2 regions of the Niabella terrae genome follow, and region 1 is predicted to be linked to the other one. Evidence: riboswitches for the same ligand, from Rfam matches in the RefSeq annotation. Region 1 holds a riboswitch; the other holds the start of a gene.
The links. Region 1 has a riboswitch for thiamine pyrophosphate ahead of ACYVI9_RS14595 (TonB-dependent receptor). Riboswitches for the same ligand answer to the same signal wherever they lie in the genome.

Region 1 (11,452 bases):
GCGCCGATGACACCCAGTCCACCGGCACTACTGACTGCAGCGGCCAGGCGCCAGCCACTGGCCCAAACCATGCCGGCCTGGATCAGCGGATACCGAATCTGAAATAATCTGGTAACCGGTGTTTGCATATTTCTAATTGATGGGACTTAGCCCAGTGCAATGTCCGTATTGTCGCCGATATTCAGGCTGCGGGTTTCGCCGTTCACCCGGGTATCACTGCCAATCAGTGATTCGTCAAGCACAATATCAGCAATCTGGCTATAAGCACCTACAATCGAATTTTTTACAACCGACTGCTTCATATGGGTATATTCTCCCAAAGTAACATTCGGGCCAATTATGCAGTTTTCAATGGTACACCCCTCTCCGATGCTCACCGGCGGAATAATCAGGGTATTACGGTATCGGGACGCATCGGCATTCAGCCTGAACTTCCTCAACAGGGTCGCATTGGAGCGAAGCAGGGTATCCTTATTACCGGCATCAAACCAGTTGTCCACCTTAAAGGAGTTGAACTGTACCCCTTTTTCAATCATACAGGCTATCGCATCCGTAATATTAAATTCACCATGTGTCAGCAGTCCCTGGGCAATATTATGTCCCAGACATTCAAAAAGGGTATTCGTCTCCACAATCTTGTAAACACCTACCATGGCCATATTGGACTTGGGTATATGCGGCTTTTCTATCACCGATTCAATACGGCCTTCAGCGTCCAGTTCTGCCACCCCAAAATCCCTAGGATTATCAACCTTACGCACACCGATCAGCGACCCGGGGGTTTGCAGGACATGTTTGACATCGTATTCACAAATCGTATCTCCCAGGGTAATTAAAACCTCATCTCCGTTGACCAGGTCCTGAGAAAGGCTTACGGCATGGCCAACACCCCTGCGGTCTTCCTGGCTGACAAAATAGGCATTGATATCGCTATGCTTCGTTTTCACATAGTGATAAATCTTGTCGCCCAGATAGCCGATGATAAAAATAAAATCTTCAACACCCGCCTCTCTTAGCTGATCGATAATAATACTTAAGACCGTTTTATGTGCAATGGGAATCAGGGCCTTAGGTTGTGTATAGCTGTGAGGCCTTAATTTAGTTCCGGTACCTGCAACGGGAATGATTGCTTTCATTAATCCATGCCAATTTTATGCAAATAATACCGCTGCGGCTGAATGCCGGGGTATCTAATTGGCTGTGAAGATAAGAAAATGTGGGCCGGCACCCGCATTAATACGGAAATTGTTGATTGAATCCATGCTGACGGACTGCCCTTCAGACAAGTTTTCAACATCAAAGAAAGGTCCACCATTAAATTTGTTGCAAGCCCCTAACTTTGCGCCATGCAAAAAGATACCATAGTAGCAGATTTGCTTAAAAAAGAGCTGGAACGCCAAAGAAATGGCATTGAATTGATTGCATCTGAAAATTTCACCTCCCTGGACGTTATCCAAACCATGGGATCGGTTGCGACCAATAAATATGCGGAAGGCTATCCCGGGAAAAGATATTATGGTGGCTGTGAAGTAGTTGACGAACTCGAAACACTGGCCATCGAGCGGCTGAAGAAAATATTTAATGCGTCCTGGGCGAATGTGCAACCCCATAGTGGTGCGCAGGCCAATGGAGCCGTATTTCTGGCTGTTCTGAAGCCGGGTGATAAGATCATGGGACTTAACCTGAGCATGGGCGGACACCTGACCCATGGCAGCCCTGCCAATTTCAGTGGCAAACATTATCAGGTAATCTCTTATGGCGTCGATCGTGAGACGGGACTGGTAGATTACGAAGATCTGGAAGCTAAGGCACTGGCGGAAAAACCTAAAATGATCATTTGTGGAGCTTCTGCTTACAGCCGGGACTGGGATTATGAGCGGATCCGGGCTGTAGCCGATAAAATAGGCGCCCTGGTAATGGCAGATATTGCCCACCCTGCCGGTCTGATTGCCAAACAATTATTAAAAGATCCCTTCGATCATTGTCATATCGTCACCAGTACGACCCATAAAACCCTGCGCGGGCCTAGAGGGGGTATTATTATGTTGCGTCATGATTTTGAAAACCCCTGGGGCATCAAGGATCCCAAAGGCAATATCCGCAAAATGAGTCAGCTGCTGGACCTGGCCGTATTCCCTGGTTTGCAGGGAGGACCTTTGGAGCATGTCATTGCAGCCAAGGCGGTATCTTTCGGTGAAATTCTCAGTGATGATTTCCTGTCCTACGGTAAACAGATCATTGCCAATGCCCAGGCGATGGCAACCGCCTTCGTCGATAAAGGTTATAACCTAATCAGTGGCGGTACAGATAATCATCTGATGCTGATTGATCTGCGCAATAAAAACCTCACCGGTAAAAAAGCGCAGGAAACACTGGACAAAGCACATATAACTTTAAATAAAAATGCGGTACCATTCGACGATAAGTCGCCATTTGTCACTTCCGGCATCCGCGTCGGTGTACCGGCCGTTACCACCCGTGGCTTAAAAGAAAAGGATGTGGTACAGGTGGTAGACTTTATAGATAAAGTCCTGATGAATGCTGACGAACAGCAGGTAGTCGACACCGTCCGCAATGAGGTAAAGACCTACATGCAGCAGTTTCCACTCTATCCTGAGCTGGGATAAGATTTACCAGATTATTATAGCAAAGCGCCTCAGTTTTTTTCGGGAAACTGAGGCGCTTTTTTAACATCGGATTACTCCAAGGTCCTATCGGTTATTTGCGATGAAACAGGTTTTGAGGAACTTTTCCCTTCAAATCGCCACCCATATCGAGTTGTAGGAACTGACTGACAATCGGTGCAATATCCAGCAAGTGCATCTGTCCCAGATCTGTGCCGGGAAGAATACCCGGCCCCACTGCCATTAATCCTGTCTGGATCTTGGGGCCCAGTGGGTAATGGCCATGGGTTCCTTTCGTCTTTCCGATGCGGAGAAATTTCCCATCTGCTGATCCGCCAAAAGCTACGCCATCCTGTGCGGACAATGCCAATACGGCGTTAGGATCTGCACCGACCTGTTGCATTTCTTTTTTGCTGATGATCCGGAAATATCGCTGCTGATCCAGCGGTAATTGACTGAACAGCTTTCTGACCTGCGCCGCGATCTTCGGATCCTGGTTCTTTACATACAGGAACGCGCCCCCGCCCACCGTGTTAAAACGGGCTTTCCAATTCTGAAGGTTCTTAGGGTCGAGTAAACCAGCTTTTGCCAGCAGTACATTGGGCATCAGCCTCCGGTCATAGTCAAAAAATCCATGGTCGCCCAGCACAATTAATAATGTATTGTCTGCAATACCTGCTTCCCGAATGGCAGCCCGTATAATCCCCACACAACTATCAACTCTGCTAAGAGCCGCTTCCACCTCAGGCGCCTCCCGTCCGTGGTCATGTTCAGCGTGATCGAGTTGAAACATATGTATGCTCATCAAATTCGGCTTATTATTCCTGATAACCCAGGCAGCAATCTTAGCCACAGACCTATCATCTCCTATGTTTATTTTTTCAGCACCATCCAACACCTCTCTTCTAAGGATATCCGTAACGCCGTCAGGCTTACTGTACTTCTCCAGGACCTCAGTGCCCATCCCTCCGATATCAGGTATATTAAAATCCACCGGTGCATCTGCAGATACAGGCCAGACCAGAGAAGCAGTGCTAAGTCCCTTCAGGCGGGCGGCTTCCCATAAGGTCAGACTTTTGTTTTCTTTGAAGTTCCAGTAAATACGATTCGCGGTTTGCGCTGGAGTAAAAACCGTATTATAATATATTCCATGGGTCTGCGGCGTGACGCCGGTCACCATCGTAGTATGGGAAGGAAATGTCATTGCGGGAAATACACTTGTCACGGCACGGGCATGCGCACCTTCATCTACCAGCTTTTTCAACTCCGGCGCATGCCAATCCTTCGACATGTAAAATTCCGGTCGCATGCCGTCCAACGTGATCATAATCACGTGTTTCTTCGACTGGGCTTGCAGTTGCAGGCTCCAAAACACAACCACCAGTATGCAAATTTTTTTCATTATGGCGCTGCTAGTAAGTTTTAAAATAAACGAAACTAAAAAGCTCAAAACTCAACACATCAATTATGTTGAACTTTATACAAATGCTCAATTGAAACCCTTCAGTTCCGGTTTTGGCACTATCAGTTAGTATTGGCTTTTTCTTTAGATTCTTTCTTCCTGTCTTTTATGATCAGGTAAATAGAGATGATAAATACGATAAAATAAAGAACATCTAAAACCGGGTCTTTAAGTGTGAGGTTTTTAAAGTCAATATGTTTAAACAACGTCCATCCTAAAATAATTGCAATAGTTGCAAAGAAAAAGTTTATCCCCTTTTTATTTTCCATAATTTATTGTCTAATTTTTAAGTCGATTAATATACCGAAGATAATTGTAGTCATCGTAAAATTCAACACTCCCAGGAAATAAGCAAAAAAAGATTGCACATATCTTGCCCTATTTGATTTGTCAAAAAAAAATACCAATTGCCCAAATTTCATAGACAAACCATCACATCTAGGAGAACCTGTTCATACCGAATTGAAATTTTTAGTGCCTGGATCCCTGCCAACCGAACAAGTCTTTGCGATTTCGACGGAGATTCTTTACCTTCGCGCTGTTCTAAAATTAGAACATGATGTCCACCAAAAGGTGGGCAGGTTCCCGGGGTGCCGATCCGACCTGAAGGTCAGAAAAGCTGAGATAATACCCGTAAACCTGATCAGGGTAATGCCTGCGCAGGGAAGGAAAACGAAAGATCCTTTCTCCATTCAGCATTTCCCTCTCATTATTTTTTTTAATTGGTTAAAAGAAAAACAAATGAAGAGGATTTTACTATCCGGCTGCTTTGCGGCCCTGAGTCTGGCTGTCTACGGCCAGCAAATTGATTCCACCCTGAAAGCCGATACAACCGGTCAGCCCCTATTCTCCAGCACCCTGGCTCCCATAGAAGTGCGGGCCCTGCGCCTGAATGAGAAAGCGCCTTTCAGCGTTACCAATATCAGTCAGCAGCAAATCAGCAGTCAGAATCTGGGCGCCAGTTTCCCCTACCTGCTTTCCCAATTACCCTCGGTGGTTACCAGTTCTGATGACGGCATTGGTGTAGGTTATGCTTCTCTGCGGATCCGGGGGTCGGATATGGCCCGGACCAATGTCACCTTTAATGGCATACCAGTCAACGATCCGGAATCTCAGGGCGCTTTCTTTGTCAACTTCGGTGATCTGGCTTCTTCAGCCGCATCAGTACAGATCCAGCGGGGTGTCGGGGCTTCCACAAATGGGGCAGGCGCCTTTGGCGCTTCCATGAACATTTATACCCTGCAACAGGATCAGCAGGGCTCCGCCCGCATCAGTAATTCCTATGGCTCCTTTAATACCTGGAAACACACACTGCAGGCAGGAACCGGTAAACTCGCCGGGGGCTTTCAGTTTGATCTGCGTCTGTCACGGATCAGTTCCGATGGATATATCCAGCGGTCGGGAACACTTCTAAAGTCTTTGCAGTTCCTGGCAGGCTGGACTTCTAAGGATGAGCAAACCAATATCAAATTCAACCTGCTTTCGGGTAATGAAAAAACCGGGCAGGCCTGGAATGGCATTGGCACCTATTATACCGACCAGGATGATCCGGCAAGTATCGACTATAAAAAGCAACTCGAAGCTGCGGCGCCTGCAGGGCGCCGGTCGAATACCCTTGGGCAGATTAATGATAGTACTTATTATGAAGACCAGACCGATAACTACCAACAGGATTATTACCAGTTCTTTGTTAACCATAAGTTCAATTCCGGATGGTCCGCAAACCTGAGTTTTTTTATGACCCGGGGGCGCGGTTATTATAATGAATACAAGGATGGAGAATCCCTGGCGGATTACGGGTTGGAACCGGTAGAAGTCGGTGGTACGACCATTGAATCCACCAATCTAACCCGTCAGCTCTGGCTGGATAACTATTATTATGGTACCGTATTCTCCGCAAACTACAGCAAAGGCAATACAGATTTTAATGCGGGTGGCGCCTATACCAGTTATGACGCCCGTCACTATGGTTTTGTAAAATGGGCGGAATGGGGCGTCCCCCTGGACTACCGCTGGTATCATCTTTCCGCTTATAAAAAGGATGCCAACCTCTACGCTAAGCTGCAACAGCAGATCACCAGGGGGCTATACGGTTATCTGGACCTGCAACTCAGAAATGTCCATTACGATATCAATGGGTTCCGGAAGAATCCCGCATTGGATTCCATCGACAATAATTATACTTTTTTCAATCCCAAGGGCGGTCTTAGCTACTTGATCACTCATGCCCATGAAGGGCTGAGTAAAATTTATGCTTCCCTGGCATTGGCCCACAAAGAACCTAACCGGGACGATTTTGAAGCCGCTGGTCAGCAGGCTCCGCGTCCTGAACAACTCACCGATGTCGAACTGGGTTACCAGTACAGCCGACCCGGCTTCGAAGCCGGCATCAACGGCTATTATATGTACTATAAGGACCAGCTGATTCTGACCGGGAAAATTAATGATGTGGGTGCCTATGTGCGGACCAATGTGGACCGCAGTTATCAGGCCGGCATCGAATTAACTACAGCCATCCAACCCTGGAAGAGGCTGCTAATCCATGCCAATGCAACCCTGAGCCGTAATAAAATTAAAGCAATCACGCAGTTTAGCGATGATTATGATAATGGCGGACAACTGGAGCAGTCGTTTAGTAATACGGACATTGCCTTCTCACCCAATACCATTGCGGGTGCCAGCCTTCGACTAGAGCCCTTTACCGACCCGGCGGGCAGCCGGCATTTCTATCTGGAAGTCCTTGAAAAATATGTAAGTCGCCAGTACCTGGACAATGCCCAGGACGAATTAAAAAGTATTAACCCTTATGCATTGACCGATGTCCGGGTGGCCTATCAGTTTACCAACCGCCGTTTCAAAGATATTAGTCTGATCCTGCTGGTCCGCAATCTGCTAAATCAGGCTTACGAGAATAACGGATATACCTATAGTTATCTGTATGGAGGTAGCCTGACTACGGAAAACTATTATTATCCGCAGGCAGGTACGAACTGGAATTTCGGAGTCAATATCAGTTTATAATATTTGGCAGAAAATAAGACTGCGGATACTTGCTCACCAATCATTGACAAGAATGACCAGGTATTTCTGCTTGAAATTTGAACTATTTTAAGTTATAACCTAAATAAGTCTTACAAATACCATTTTTTTACGGTTATAGCCCTAAAAACTTATACTATATCGGGAACACGGAAAGATTACTGCGGCAGGCGTTTTACCTTTTCTGTGAATTAAATACCAGTAAATTTAATCAAGTTCCTGCAATCGGGTAATCAACCTTTTTGCATGTTCTTTTGATCTACCCCTTACCTCTTCTTCCGCAAAACCGGCGGCCAGGGAAGTTCCGTGAAAATAAACCGGCTCTATATAATTCATTTGTGTATGGTAAGCGGTTTGCTCCAAATGTTTACAAAATTCATGTACTCTAAAATGTTGAAAGCCTAATGCGGTATAACTGCTTTCTGATGAACCAACGGTAAAACTTGGCACAAAATTTTTCCCTTTCAGCTTATCTCCATGTGAGCCGAATGCGAATTGGTGTTGAAAGACTTCGTCAAACCAATGCTTTAAAATTGCCGGCATACTGTACCAGTAGAACGGGTATTGCAACACAATTGTCTGGTGTCGCATCAATGCTGCCTGTTCCGCTTTCACGTCAATTTGGTAATCGGGATACAAGTTGGGAATATTCCTGATTTCTAATTCTAAGTTGCTTTTCTCCAATTCTTCGATAATCGTTCGATTAGCAAGAGATCTATCAAAATTCGGGTGTGCTAAAATAATCAATGACATACTATAATATTTATAGTTGCAAAACTAATTTTAGTAAATTACATTTGCAATAACTATCCAAATAGATAGGTTCAAAAAAATGTGAAATGAAAAATGAATGTATCGGCGACTTTGTCAAACTAAAAGGGAAATCTTATCCCTGTACGATAAGTCTGACAATGGATTTGGTAGGCGGAAAATGGAAAGCGGTTATTCTCTACCACTTAAAGGACGAACCCAAAAGATACAACGAACTACGTAAAGAAATGATGTCCGTTACTGAAATGACTTTGAGCTTGCAATTGAAACAACTGGAGAAAGATGGTCTCGTTTCAAGAAAAGTATATGGTAAAAAACCTCCTATTAAAGTTGTTTATGGCCTGACTGATTTTGGCAAAAGCTTTATTCCTGTTCTGGAAGCCATTACTGAGTGGGGCAATCAGGTTGTCAGTGAAAAAGGTGAGTTTCTGGAAAAAGTTTAGCGTTAATTACCCGCTCTTTCAGAAGCAGCGGAAAATCACCCCTATCTTGAATTAAATTGGTAATTGGATTTATCCAGTTAAGTTAAATCAGGACCAAGGATTTTGAATAACCCTTAGCCCTGACTTTGAATAAAACTGCCCCGAATACAAACCTTTTTGTCAAATTTTTAAAGCCATCGGTGGATTGTAAAATAAAAGATGTTATTCGTTATTCCCGAATGAATTCTTGTTTTGCGGAAGTTGCTAAATTTTTTCGCTTAAATAATCTCAAAATAACTGGGAACAATAGCATGGTAAATGTAGTAACAACTATATAACGTATTTCCCTATCCGGCCTTTCTATGTATATGGAAAAAGCAAACCTTTTCGTAAAAAAGGAAAATATCAAGCCTATGATACCACTTAAAGCCATAAAATAGAAAAAGCTCAACGGGCTTTTTTCCCAAACAATAATTCCAAAAATAATGACGCAAAAAAACCAAGAACGAAAAGCATAAGCTATCGTATAAGCTATGTAAAAAGTAAATCTTTGGCTAAATGAGCGATGCTGACATGATTTGTTATTTAGAAAGCATAGTAGATAGTCTGTCAACGTGGTGAGTATTGATGACACCAGCACCAAAATAAGCAATACCGCTAGAAATTTTAAGACTAAGCTCAAAAAGTATCTCATAGTAATCTGATTTAGTCGTTACATCCTAATTTTTCTTACAGCTCATCCAAAGAAACATTTCCCTGCAAATAATCTATTACGTCAGCAAAGCCTGTGAATATCTCTTAATTGGGTTAGTACTTCTGAAAACATACCCCGCGGTAGTAATGTTGAAGACTCCATATATCCTGAACTAATTTTATAAGAGTAAAGTTCAGGATTTTAACCGGAATCAGAAAAGCAGCCAGAAAATCGCTCCCCAAACAGATTTTTATGCAAATATCATAAGCCTTCCTCGTTGGATGTTTACCTATGGCCCGTCAGTTCGGACGAAAACCGAAGCTGTTGCCCAGAAAACGGGCTCCCAAATAGGGCTTAATAGTTGCAGTAGGGACTGTTGATTTATAATCGTGAGTTAAATCCGTTCGTTAATGGTTCGGTCCTTCGTCCTTGCTGTGAGGCTTCCCTCGGCTCCTTTACGGGCGACGGGCTCGTTTCGGGCTTACTATGACCTCGGCTGACTTCTGACAGTTCAGACCAGTGTCCCCACTGTTGTTGTCCCGGATCGGAATACCGCGCGTTCCTGCCGCAAACCGACTGTCAGGTCTCCCCGGGTAAGATGCATTTCTGTCACGCTTATACCTACCGTATTTACCAGTTGTCTTTCCGGGTAAGTATCGGACTTTGGAGATATTAGTCCCCTCATCCAGACAACGGGCCTCATACGATTCCTGTGCGTCAGGTCGGCGTTTTGCCTTCGGCTTCCTTCAGATCCCTGGTCACCCAGGGCACCCTTGCCGCTGAAGCTAATTGTTCCCCTTACCGGGCCAATACAGGTCTCACACCTCCTAGAAATGCAACATGCCGGGCGCACTAAAGAAAAAGGCCCCGGAAAACCGGGACCTTTACTTATTTCAGAAGAAAGAATCTTAAGCTACTTCTACTTCAGCACCAGCTTCTTTCAGTTTTGCTGCTACTTCATCAGCTTCAGCTTTAGCTACACCTTCTTTGATAGGCTTGGGAGCACCATCAACTAATTCTTTGGCTTCTTTCAGACCTAAACCAGTTAAATCTTTAACGATTTTAACTACGTTCAGCTTGTTAGGGCCACCAGATTTCAGGATAACGTCAAAAGCTGTTTTTTCTTCAGCGGCAGCAGCACCACCGGCAGCAGGGCCAGCAGCAACAGCTACTGCAGCAGCAGCAGGCTCGATGCCATACTCTTCTTTCAGAATTTGAGCTAACTCGTTTACTTCTTTGACAGTCAGTCCTACTAACTGTTCTGCAAATGCTTTTAAATCTGCCATTTTACATTTTTTTAATAACCGCCTTCATAGTGCCTCCCGAATAATTCAGGATACCGGACTCCGGCGGAGGGTTATAAATTTGCCTTCACTAAATTCCCGAAGGCTTGGGATACCGGCGCTGATTACCATTTTAGTGACCAACCTACCGGAATATTTTTGAACTTAAAAAGAACTACTTATCGGGCAGGCTTATTCAGCCGCTTTTGCTTCCAGTGCTTTTACCAGCGAAGCCAGTTTGTTACCTGCATTCAGTGCAGAAATAACATTCTTCGCAGGTGACTGCAGCAGACCGATGATCTCACCAATAAGATCCTGTTTGCTTTTCAGGGTAGTCAGCGCTTTCAGGTTCTCATCACCTTCGTATACGCTACCATCTATAAAAGCAGCTTTCAGAACCGGCCTTTCCAGTTTACTTTCTGTACGGAAAGCACTCAGGATGACAGCGGGTTCTTTGGGGTTCTCAGAGAACATCAAAGCGGTCACTTTGTGCAGTGAACCATACACATCATTATAGCGATCGGTATCAATTGATTCCAGTGCTTTTTTGATCAGTGTATTTTTGGCGACACGCATTTCGACATTTTTGTCGAAGCAGGCGCGACGCAGTTTTGTAATTTGTTCTACACTCAGCGATTCGGTATCGGTGATATAGAAGTTATTATATTGAGTGAACTTGTCCTTTAAGACTTCGATCACTTCGTTTTTTTGTTCTTTAGTCATTGTTAAGATATTTTTTTAAGACGCCTGGCGCTTCCTTTAAGATGATCCGTTGCGGCTTAATGAACAAATGATTTAGTATCCAGTGCGATGCCAGGGCTCATGGTGCTTGCCATGCTGATGCCCTTCAGGTAAGTACCCTTGGCAGTAGACGGTTTTGCTTTAACCAGTGCATTGATCAGTTCCAGACCGTTAGCGGCCAGTTTCTCAGGATCAAAGCTTACCCGTCCGATGGATGCGTGAACAATTCCTGCTTTATCTACCTTAAAGGCAATTTTACCACCTTTCACTTCAGTTACTGCCGCAGCCACATCATTGGTTACGGTACCTGTTTTGGGGTTGGGCATCAGGTTACGGGGACCGAGTACTTTACCCAGTTTACCAATTTTAGGCATCACAGCCGGAGTAGCAATAATAACATCAACATCCGTCCAGCC
Region 2 (11,452 bases), on a different contig from region 1:
TTCAAAACTCAAAAATTTACGCTACGGTTTCGGCGCAAACCCGCTCCCAGTAACCAGCTTGCCGAACGGCAAAAGGTGGTTTACCTCTTAGCCCGCGAACTGGGCCGGAGCCGGGAGGCCATCGCGATAAAACTTAACATTGCTCCCAATACCGTGAAAGCCACCATTCAAAAGGCGTCGAGCGATATTAGAGGAAGCATAGGATGACCCAAGAAGGGGGTAATAGCGGTCGGCAATACCTGTACTATTCCAGCAGAAACACATGCGCAGGTACCACTTTTATTTTTATTTGACCCAGCTCAAAATGATCCTCGCGGGAAAGCGTTACCAACACACCTTCCTTAAGCTTAAAAAATTGAAGAGCTTCCTTCAGACCGTTCAGTTCCCTGTCCAGGTTATCGGTATGCAGGTCATAGCAAACCTGTACCGCCTTCACCACGGCTCCTTTTTCTACTGCCAGAAAATCACATTCCCCCTTGCCAGAAAAATAGTAAAGCTGTTTGTACCGCCTGCGCAGGTGGAGAAATACCATGTTTTCGAACAGGCGCCCTTCATCGCCGCTGAAGGAAGTAGAGTTGGCCTTTGCCAGTCCGGTATCAATGGCATATACTTTCCGCGGATTTACCAGTTGCTTGCGGGGCGAATAATCGAAACGTGGCACTAAGTACAGCAGGTAGCTGTCTTCCATATACGCAAGGTATTCGGTAACGGTGCTGGTAGAGCCAATGTCCATCAGGCTCTTTAGACGGTTGGCCGTTACCAGCTTACCGGTGTTGGACAAGAGATACAGGGCCAGGCGTTGCAGGCTTTTCACGTCACGGATGCCATGACGTACAGCGATGTCGCGCAGCAGAATGTCTTCGAAGATATGATGGAGGATATCATCAGCATGCTGTTTTACATATTCCGGGAAACCGCCCGTGTACAGGTAGTCCGTCACGGATTGCGGGGAAGCCTTTAACTTGTTAATGCTGCTGAACTCGGCATAAGAAAACGGGAAAAGTTCTTTGCTGATCTGTCTGCCGGTAAGCTTGGTACCCAGCTCCCTGCTTAACAGGCTGGCATTGGAACCGGTGATCACTATTTTATAATCCTCATCCAGTTTTTGGCGTATATAGCGCTCCCATCCGGGTATAATTTGTATTTCATCAAACAAAAGTACCCCGGTGCCATTATCCAGGATAATCTCGTCCAGCTTCATAAAATCCTTTAGCTCAAAACCGTACAACCGGGTATCTTCAAAGTTCAGGTATAGCGCATCCTTGTACCGCTTTTCCAGGAGTTGAAACAGCAACGTACTTTTACCGCAACGGCGTACTCCTGAAACGATCAGCGCATACGCCGAAAGGTCAGGTATATCACCCAACGCCGACCGTTTAAGTCCTTTTTCTTTCCGCTTCAGGTTATTCTTCTGCGCCGCAATGGCCCCTTCTATCAGTTGTTTTGCAATCATACAATTGTATTTTACGATACAAAAGTACAAAAGTTTATTTTACTAATGGATAGTTTTGTATTTTGGTAACAATAAATATTGATGCCTGCAGCTATTCTCAGCGGGTTCCCGGTATATTTTTTAAAATCGTGCAATAGGGCACTTCCGGCAACAACGCAGCTGTAAAGACCAGCGTTTACGGGAAGCGAAAGTCATATATCAAGCGACAGATGGCCATATCACCTGCATGTTCTTCAAACGGTAAAAGTTGTTTAATTATTGACCAGCAAACCAGGCCGGAGCCGCGAAGTGATCGCGATGAAACTAGATATTGCCCCTATAATACCGTGAAAGCCACCGTGCAAAAAGCATTGGTAATACTAAATCAGAAAAGACATAGTTGTATGACCACCTGGATGAATAAAAAGAAGCTTTAACTACCGGCTATGAGTTACGTCATTTAACTTTTTGCAACCCGCCGGTGACTTATTTTTGCTTTCCAGGGCCTTCATTTTTACTTTCCTTGATGCCACTGATTGGTCTTTCAATTTCCCTGAGTGTAAAAAATGAATGCGCCACGCACCGGACATATTTTTCAATCCTTTATCTGATAAGCTCAAAAAATACTTAATCTCGGGAGGGATGCCCGAAGCTGTTGTAAGTATGCTGGAAGAACAGAATATTCAAAGAACTGAACAGGTTTTACAAAATATCTTAAACGCATATGCGCTTGATTTCTCGAAGTATGGAGATGCTAAAGATGTTCCCAAAATCAACCATATCTGGACTTCCATTCCCTCTCAACTGGCAAGGGAAAATAAAAGACTCCTTTACCAGACGGCAAAACCCGGCGCCAGAGCACGAGAATATGAAGACGCGTTACTTTGGCTCAATGATGCGGAGCTGATCTATCGCATCTACCGGTAAACAAACCGGTCCTGCCTGTCTCAACATACGATGACCTATCGGCATTCAAACTCTTTTTGATGCATCAGCCTGTTCAATCCCGGAAAACCATTATTGCCCAATATTGTTTCAGGATTTGTCGAAGCCCTGTTCAAGGGTTCAACTTTACCTTCAATTATCCTACATTTGTAGTGACCTATAATAATCCGCTAACAGGTATGAATGATCCGGATTTTAACAAATGAACTTAACCGGGATTTTAAAACGGGGTCAATCTGAGTTACCCGGGTGCAGGTCTCCTGCGGTATATTGCGATAATTAAAAAAACATGTGTGAGCGGAAGGGGTTGTTTCGGAAACTTATGCTGAACCCTGAAAAGTAGTATAATAGCAAATCATCAAAAATCATCAACGAGGAGTTAATACCTGCTGGCAGCTGCTCCTGTTTTTCTAAAAAAAATTTAAAGGTCTCTTATGTTTTTTTCCATCAGTCAGGTTGAACAAGCGGTACATAATGTCCAGGACTTACGGAATCCCCTTGATCCGGCTCATCCGATGGTCTTGGGTATTTACCGCACCCATAGTCGAACCGCCCTTTTCAATGTCTATTCTAAAAAAGCTTTTGCGCAGTTTTATGATACCGTCGACCGAAAGAAATTGGCCAATCGACATTGGACCCCTGAAATGAAGCATTTTGCCCGACAAAAAATCGAAGAAACATCAAAGCCCCCCTATATATTCAGGATGACGATTGTCGGTTGGATCTTTATAACCCTTATGGTTGCCACACTCGGGCTGATCATATATGAGAGTACGAAGCCACCTATTCCCAAATCAGCAGCATATGTGGCTATGGAGCAGGCTCCCAAGGCCGGCGATATTTACTTTGGCCGTTTTGAGGGTTTTAAGGAATCAGGGCAGCGTATTGCATCAGAACTTGGCTTTGGCTGGTTTCAAGTGGTAAAAGTGGAAGGAGATCAGTACTATATGGCCAAGTCAACCGAAATGAGTAAAACCCATAAGCCTGCAGCACAATTAAACAGTACCAGTTTCGAATCCGAGACCACTCCTGTAAAGATAACGGAACAAGCTGGCTATATGATTAATATGAAGGCCATGGACGGAAAGCTGGAAATCTATCTTACAGACAAAAAATGAACATTCTATCAAAAAAGAAACGCTTCATACTGAAGTGCAGGGGTTTCTGAAGGGTGTATAAAGAATCCTGACTACCTTATATAAAATTTACGACGGGAAAATCGGTAGCGCTCCTGGCGTACCCCAGCGGTAATACTCTTGGTAACCAGCTTTGTAGGAGCTGTCCCGAAAAGCGGGACTGGTACGGAATTTGTGCCAATTGCAATATATTAATGAAGTCTTTTCTAAACTAAAAAAATACATTATGAAAACCCTTTTAATACTATGTGGGATTTTATGTCTGTTCAGTTGTGGTAATGCGGACAATAGTAACAATATGGAAGATCCGGGTATGAATGCTATGGATACCACAGATTCAGGCTACCAGGCTCCGGCTTCACCAACAGACACCACAGTTACGATTGGAGGAAATGACACCGTTTCCTATGGCATGGCAGATTCTGCCAGAAGGTAGTTTTGTATAGGTAAAAGTCCGATTCGATACTTCTGGTACAGTTATTGTTTTAATAAAGGCGTTGATGAATAGATATTGAATAAAGTACTCAATTTTCTCATAAGCAGTTAGTTTTGGTTTCGACCCTTGTTTCTACAAGGGTCTATTTTTTTTAGCCAGGGTTGTTTTTTACCCAAAGCCAGATGGTTAAGAACTACTTTCAACCAAATTGTATATACACCGTTTTTTCTGCTGAAGTACAGTAAGTTACAATTGCTTCGAAAATAGCCTAATAGCATCTGCCAAAGCAGCGGCTGTGTAATCAGCGAAATGTCCGGCTTTCGCTATTTTCATAAATCTTTGCAGGGTAAAAGCGCTGGACGAACGCCCGGGACAGGGACGCAATATCTTTAAGAAAAACAGTAAGGGCTGCAGGTATGGGGAACAAATAATGGCATATTTGACTTTCTCTTTATTTTTTTTTATCATATTATTATCAAAGTTTTCTAAGCTGGGGAGCGGTTTGGCATCATTCTTTCACTAAGATATTCAAATTTTCTTTCGGGGTGGCAATTAGACCGAAAGGTCCGCACTGAGAAATACCCGTAGCACCTGATCTGGATAATGCCAGCGCAGGAAAAAGAAAATTTTGGGCTTCCGGTATTGCCGGAAGCTCTTTCTATATACGAGAGTCCCTTGCCTTGAGAGGTAGACATGGACGCCCTTTGAAATCTTTTTTCGATTAAAATTTACAGGAAATGAAACTAAAATCAGCCGGTTATTGCTTCCCTACTTACATGCGCATTAAAACAATGTTAAAGCCCTTTACCTTCCGCAGGTTGGCTTGACGATTGCGCTACCTATCAGAAGGGCATTAGCCCGGCATTTACATTTGCAGGACTCCATAAAACAAATGATTATGAAAGACGCAAGCAAAGAGAAACTGCGGCCATCACAGTCACAGCAGCGGCCTGGTACTGAAGATCTGATGGTTCCAAAACCACAAAGTACACCCAGAACTTATCCAAAGGGTAAACTCGCAGATAAAACGGTCTTGATTACCGGAGCTGATAGTGGGATCGGTAAAGCAGTTGCCCTGCTGTTTGCCAGGGAAGGAGCCCGCCTGGTGATATGCTACCTGAACGAAAAACAAGATGCCGCCCGCACCAAGCGTCAGATCGAAGAGGAGGCAGGCCAGTGTGTATTAATTGAGGCGGACATCAGTAAGGAGCAGGAATGCCAGCGTGTCATTGACGAGACAATGCAGGCATTTGGCAGTTTGGATGTCCTGATCAACAATGCAGGTGTTCAATGGGTACAGGAAGAACTGGAGTCGATCAGTACCGATCAGTTTCTTAAAACTTTCCAAACCAATTTTTTCTCCTGTTTCTGGTTAACCCGGTTTGCGCTGGTTCATATGAAAAAGGGGGGAAGTATCGTAAATACTACTTCAGTTACCGCTTACAGGGGCAGCGACCATTTGATAGATTATGCGGCCACCAAAGCTGCCATTGTCGGGTTTACCCGTAGTCTTGCCCAAAACCTCGCGGCTAAAGGGATACGGGTAAATGCCGTTGCGCCCGGACCGGTGTGGACACCGCTGATCGTATCCTCATTCAAAGGAGAGGAGGTTCAGACTTTCGGAAGCGATACACCTATTGGACGGGCAGGTCAGCCCAACGAAATTGCACCCTGTTACCTATTCCTTGCTTCTGAGGATGCCAGCTATATGACAGGCCAGGTCTTGCACCCCAATGGAGGAGAAATTATTAACGGCTAGGCAGTTTTTCCCGAATTTGATAATTTTCGATTCCCTGTCGGCGGGTCAAAAAAGGCGATATATACAGGTAACTAGAAAAGCCATCGGAATTCATTTCCGACGGCTTTTCTTATAGATCCCTAACTATTGCCATGTTTATTGCGACCCTATTCTGTAACTGCTTCTTCATTTATAAATGATTCCGCAATACCTGTCAACGCCGCATCGGTACGTTTCTCGTTCTCCAGTATTTGTTCCAGTAATCTTGCCACTTCGGTATGATTCATATGATTGGCAAATACCCTGAGCGTACCATAGGTTGCTATTTCGTAATGTTCTGCCTTCTGAGCAGCCAGGATCAATGCAGCATCTCTGGTGAAACTGTCCCGCTCCGTATCGGCGATGATGGTGTCCGCTTCATCAAGCAAACCGGCCATCGCTTCGCATTTTTTCCCGGAAGCCGTTTCATCTATTAATTCGAAAATACTTTCCAGGGTTTGTGCATGCATCTCGGTTTCCCGGGTATGTCTTTCGAAAGCAGATGCCAATTCCGCACTGGTACTGGCCTGTTGCAATCTGGGAAGTGCCTTGGTGAGCGCCAGTTCCGCCCAGTATATATCCTTTAATTCTTCTACAAATAAACGGTGAAAATCGCTGCTTTTCATTTCATCGGTTATTCTTGGATTGGTGGACTGCGGCTGCCTGTTCATGGATTCGTCATAATTTGTCGGTTCCATAGTAATTAATATTTTTTGGGTGATCAATAAATTGGCTCCGGTGTGGAAATTTACCTGGTCGTGCCCTAAGAAGTACCTGAATCGTTGTTATCTGTCAGGAGGCTTTTTTCTTTTAACCAGCAGACGACTTCTTGGGTACCTTAGCCCCTTGCTCCCGGGCTTCAGACAGACCAATGGCTATCGCCTGTTTACGACTGGTCACTTTTTTCCCCGAGCCGGTTTTTAAAGTTCCTTCTTTCATTTCATGTACTGCCTTTTCGACTTTGTCACTTGCTTTTTTTGAATACTTCGCCATGAGCATGTGTTTATAACAAATGCGTCAAAATACCTGCCATAAAGCCGGTGCAGCGGGAAAAAATTATTGAAGGAATGTTAATAGTTTCAGATATAACTGCCAGGATCGGGAAATCTGACCGCCCGGAACGGGGGCAACCACAACGGAGCTAATTATTCTACAAAACGGACAGGAATGGATATTTTGCCGGGTAAGTCGAAATTCGCTTTTTCTTGGGCTTAGATCTGGCCGGAAACCGAGTTGTCGGGATTGAGTTTGCTGCCGGCCCGGGTGTAGTTCAGTTTTCCGGGATTTCTGACTTTCTGAAAAGCAGTATACGTTTGATGAGGTCCACGGGCAATGGCTTATCGTGGCGGAACTGTATGGCCGCCCTGGAGACCTTTAGGACCGCCAATTCCTTCTCAAATGCTTTTACAAAAGCCTGGCTCCAAGGACTGGACAGCGTGAGATGTCGTTGGAAAGCGCAATAATAGATGAAAAACGACCCGCCGGTTGTTTTAAAAGCCGGAATCTGATAACTGATCACTTCTGACAGCTCCGGAACCGTTTCGTGTATCAAACGGCGAATGGTATTCAGTCGCTCCAAAATTTCTCCGGAAAATGTCTCATGATACGCATCAATGTTTTTAAAATTGGTCTTAGGCATGGCGCTGCTGCGGTTACATAAAGAAAACATTAAATTTATGACCATCCGGATCAGCGAACAGAAAGCCGTAATAGTCCTTTCCGAAGACTTCGGGGGGAGTAATCAGAGTGCCGCCGGCTTTTTCCACCTGGGTAGACCATTCGTCGACCTGCTCTTTGGTTTCCGCAGAAATGGTGAAAACAATTTCACTGGCCTGAGCCGCATCTGCTAAAGGCAGTTTGAGGTTCTTTTCCATGACTGATTTTAAAAAAAAATGGATGACAAAGCCATTGTCGCCAAAGAGGAAGCTTGTCAATTCATCAGACCTGCCGTTGGATGTAAAGCCCAATGCTTTATAGAAATTTGTAGTTCTTTCAAGATCCTCTACGGTGAAATTGGCCCATATTCGTTTCGGGTTCATAACTTATTTTTTTACAAAAAAACGCATATTTATTGCTGGTCGGCTTGTCTTAAGGCAAGTATTACTCGAGTGGGCCATCCGCCGGGCAGCTTCGGTCCTGTATCCGCAAAAAATACCTGTTCCCGGTTGTACAAGGTAAACGGGTATCGGAGCAGGACACCCTGCAAGCGCCAAGAGTAATCATAAGGGATACTGTCTGCTATTTAGGCAATTTGCCTGGGGCACCGTACTTAACAAATCACCTTTATATTTATTTCACTTTTGGCACGGCCGGGAAGTCCGGTGTCACAATTTTCTTCTTTCGCTAATATATTGAGCAATCATCACGGGTCCCTTGGTGCAATAATACCAGGAATATATGCGGTTCGGTAACAGGTACCTGAAACCCGATGGTACGGAATTTGTCGGTGAACAGATGGGCTCCCTGTTAATTATTAAAATTTAAAAAATGAAATTATTACTTATTCTTTTGACAATTTTTCTGGGCAGTTGCGGAAACGCCGATACGAATAACACCAAACAAGAGGAAGTTATTCCGCAGGACACAGGTTATGAAACATCACCGGATAGTGTCAGTAATGGCGAACTGGGTGGGGAAGACACCGTTTCTTTTGGAATTGCGGATTCCACAACGCGTTAAAGTTCGCTACACTTTCTGTTCCTGAAATTTCTGTTTTCTTTCGCTGAATGAAGTCCTGATGTATCCGAGGCCTTTATTCCGTTGGCAATTTTTTTATTGGTCAAAAAGCGCATAACCCAGGGATAAAAACCAACTGGTTGCAAACCGATCCCGGGTTATGGCGGTTGGCGCGGAATAGTACGGTTCATCCAGCTGATAGGCCTTTGAAAGTCTGGCTACCGATCCGGCCATTACACCGAAAGAGAGGGCCAGTTTATTGTTCCTTCCGAGCATGAGCCCGGTGCCCAATGAGATTCTGAGCTGTGGATTTTTTTCAAGTGTCAGACCCGGGCCAAAAGCAATAAAATAGCCCAGTTCATTCTGCGTTCTGAAATACCCTCCATAATGCAATAAGGCATTGATCCCCGCACTCACCCGGTTGCTGTTTTCCGATATAATGGAATAATTGAGGGTGTCCATTTTACCGGGGGTCGTGGTGCTGGCGGCGAGATTCGCTTTAATGGCAAAAGCATCATGGGTCAGCCCGCTGATAAAAACACCACTGGTAAAGCTTAATAGCTGGTCAGGCCGTTTCTCCAGTTCGATGGTCGTATTATAGGCCTGGAAGTTCTTTTCGGGGTTGACCGGATTGATCCCCACCTCAAAACTGGTGAGATCGCCATGTAACTTATAAGGCAGCGAAACAAATTCCTGGGTAGGTTTTGCTTTTAGCTTATTATAAAGTTTTGCGATCAAAGTCCGGTTAAAACTGGTATCGAATCGGTTCAGAAATAAATTAAACTGTTTTTTATATACCGTCAGCATGCTGTCACCCACCTGAAATGCAGGGCAGCTTTTTGCCGTTGAATACATGGCAGGTTGGAGCAGGCTGTCATAGTAGTTGACATATATTTGTTCCAACTCTTGATCCATTTGCAGTCTTTTTTCCAGGATCTTCTCGGCTGCGGACTGAAACGACTTACTATCCTTTTCGGTACCGGTTTCCACCCGGTAGATCAATTGATCTGCAGGGGTAATTACCTGATCCCGGAAACGATAATGGAAATGGAATACCTCAGACCGCATGGCCAGGATGAGGTTTTTTACCAGATCTGCATTTGCTCCTTTACACTGATCTGCCGGTCGGTTTGGCAGAAATTTATCTATTAAATCCCTGTCACCGCCTGTTAGTAATGAGGATGGGATCGATGGCGTGAGACTGTTCACAGAATAGGCGGTAAGCCCAGCCAAAATGCTGTTAAACCCCTCGCCGAAACTCAGCACACTAAAGAGGGAAGGGCTATTGCCCGCACGAAAAAAAGAATCCGTTTTATTGATCGTGATCTTGTATTGATCGGTTGGCAGGTCCGTAACTTTTAACCAGATATTCCTGGTTTTTTTATTAATCCTGGGAACTGTTACCGATTTTGTTTTGAAGTTAATTACAATAGAATCCTGGGCCTGGGCCTGAACAGCCATCAGGCACAGCCCGATCCAAAGCAGTCTTTTCATGTTGTTTTGGTTTAGATGAATGCAAAATATTTAGTTGTGGCTCTTAATTGGTTGAGAACGAGCGTATTTAATCGTAAATATACAGGATTCTAATTAATCTGAATACCGTATTTTTCCCGGTGTTGGCAGGACCGTCCATTTGAGCAGTAACCCTGGCAACGAGACAACAGATCGCGGCCCGCAGGGTGCTTAGCGGCTAGTTCAATCCTTACCGCCCAACTAGAACAATTTTAATTGTTCAAATCTGGCGGGTTGGAATCCGCGCATCACTTTCGATCCTGAAACTTCGAAAACCGGAGACTCGTGGTACCGGGAAGCCACTTCAATATGGGTGTCGATGGCATGAGGCCGAAACAGTTCATATACCAGATCGGGATGGTTATTATCAGCCGAAAGATGGGAAAGCAGTAGATGGCTCATATGCTGCGGGCGGTATTGCAGGAACAGATCCAGGGCCTGTTTATTGGATAAATGTCCCCGGCCTCCCCGAATCCTATTTTTCAGGTGGTAGGGGTACCGGCCTTTTTCCAGCATGATCTCGTCGTAGTTGGACTCCAGAAAGGCGGCGTGACAGCGACTGAATTGCGCACTAAGCCGGTCGCAAACGGTGCCGATATCTGTAAAAATACCGATACAAGCCTGCGAATTCTCCACGGTAAAACTATGCGGATCGGCTGCGTCATGGTGTTTTTGAAAACAATGCACCTGAAGGCGGCCGACAGAAACGGTAGTATCGGCTGAAAGAGCTTGCGTTAAAGCCGGATCCAATTGAAGGCGGGAGTGTCGGAGCGTTATCGGTGAAATATAAACCGGCAATTGGTGTTTGCGTGATAAAACTTCAAGACCCCGGATATGGTCGCTGTGCTCATGGGAGACAAAAATAGCTTTTACCCGTGTCATGTTCAGTCCCAGCCTTTGCATTCTTTTCTCGGTCTCGCGGCAGGAGATGCCGGCATCGATCAGCACAGCCTCCTCGTCATTGCCAATATAATAGCAATTACCGTTGCTGCCGGAATTCAATGAGGCCAGGTACAGACTTGACATGTCCGCAAATTACTGTATTTACCCGAATTTGTCCGGTAGCAGCGCCAGGGCTCAGCAGGAAGATCATGCCATTGCATTGATACTGCACGCGGGGTACCGACAACCAAAGAAAATTAGGTTGGCTTTAAATTTTATTAGTATTATTGTAGTACAATTGATATTAATGGCGATAAATCTCACTCCGATACATAAAAAATCGATGGCGGAACATGTAGAGTTCAGTCTTCAAAAGTATTTAAGGGAAAACGATTTCAAGGTAGGGGATGCCCTGCCTACAGAAAATGAACTGGCCAGTAAACTGGGGGTGAGCCGCAACGTGGTTCGGGAAGCCCTGAGCAAGTTCAAAATGATGGGCATCATTGAGAGCAAGAAAAAGGTAGGAATGGTCGTTTCAAATCCCGATTTTGTAGGCACCATCGAAAAACTGCTTCATCCGGCTATCCTGGATGATAATACCTTGCAGGATTTGTTTGAGCTGAGGCTTGTATTGGAAATGGGCATTGCCGAACTGT

Region 2: another riboswitch for thiamine pyrophosphate. It lies ahead of ACYVI9_RS15800 (glucose 1-dehydrogenase); the one in region 1 lies ahead of ACYVI9_RS14595 (TonB-dependent receptor).

What each region holds. Positions count from the first base shown of each region.
Region 1 is NZ_BAAGRD010000014.1:94,132-105,583, forward strand. Features, by position in the region: gene ACYVI9_RS14570 (NAD(P)H-dependent flavin oxidoreductase) at 1-128, opposite strand, end outside; gene ACYVI9_RS14575 (sugar phosphate nucleotidyltransferase) at 147-1,136, opposite strand; gene ACYVI9_RS14580 (serine hydroxymethyltransferase) at 1,347-2,627, shown strand; gene ACYVI9_RS14585 (alkaline phosphatase family protein) at 2,719-4,026, opposite strand; gene ACYVI9_RS14590 (hypothetical protein) at 4,149-4,355, opposite strand; TPP riboswitch at 4,663-4,770, shown strand; gene ACYVI9_RS14595 (TonB-dependent receptor) at 4,828-7,107, shown strand; gene ACYVI9_RS14600 (NAD(P)H-dependent oxidoreductase) at 7,333-7,878, opposite strand; gene ACYVI9_RS14605 (winged helix-turn-helix transcriptional regulator) at 7,965-8,339, shown strand; gene rplL (50S ribosomal protein L7/L12) at 9,921-10,298, opposite strand; gene rplJ (50S ribosomal protein L10) at 10,488-11,018, opposite strand; gene rplA (50S ribosomal protein L1) at 11,075-11,452, opposite strand, start outside.
Region 2 is NZ_BAAGRD010000036.1:188-11,639, forward strand. Features, by position in the region: gene ACYVI9_RS15775 (sigma factor-like helix-turn-helix DNA-binding protein) at 1-207, shown strand, start outside; gene ACYVI9_RS15780 (ATP-binding protein) at 245-1,453, opposite strand; gene ACYVI9_RS15785 (DUF4143 domain-containing protein) at 2,075-2,359, shown strand; gene ACYVI9_RS15790 (hypothetical protein) at 2,812-3,495, shown strand; gene ACYVI9_RS15795 (hypothetical protein) at 3,740-3,949, shown strand; TPP riboswitch at 4,481-4,584, shown strand; gene ACYVI9_RS15800 (glucose 1-dehydrogenase) at 4,848-5,708, shown strand; gene ACYVI9_RS15805 (YciE/YciF ferroxidase family protein) at 5,855-6,424, opposite strand; gene ACYVI9_RS15810 (DUF6496 domain-containing protein) at 6,537-6,719, opposite strand; gene ACYVI9_RS15815 (iron chaperone) at 6,997-7,365, opposite strand; gene ACYVI9_RS15820 (VOC family protein) at 7,379-7,765, opposite strand; gene ACYVI9_RS15825 (hypothetical protein) at 8,214-8,405, shown strand; gene ACYVI9_RS15830 (hypothetical protein) at 8,499-9,896, opposite strand; gene ACYVI9_RS15835 (MBL fold metallo-hydrolase) at 10,116-10,940, opposite strand; gene ACYVI9_RS15840 (FadR/GntR family transcriptional regulator) at 11,104-11,452, shown strand, end outside.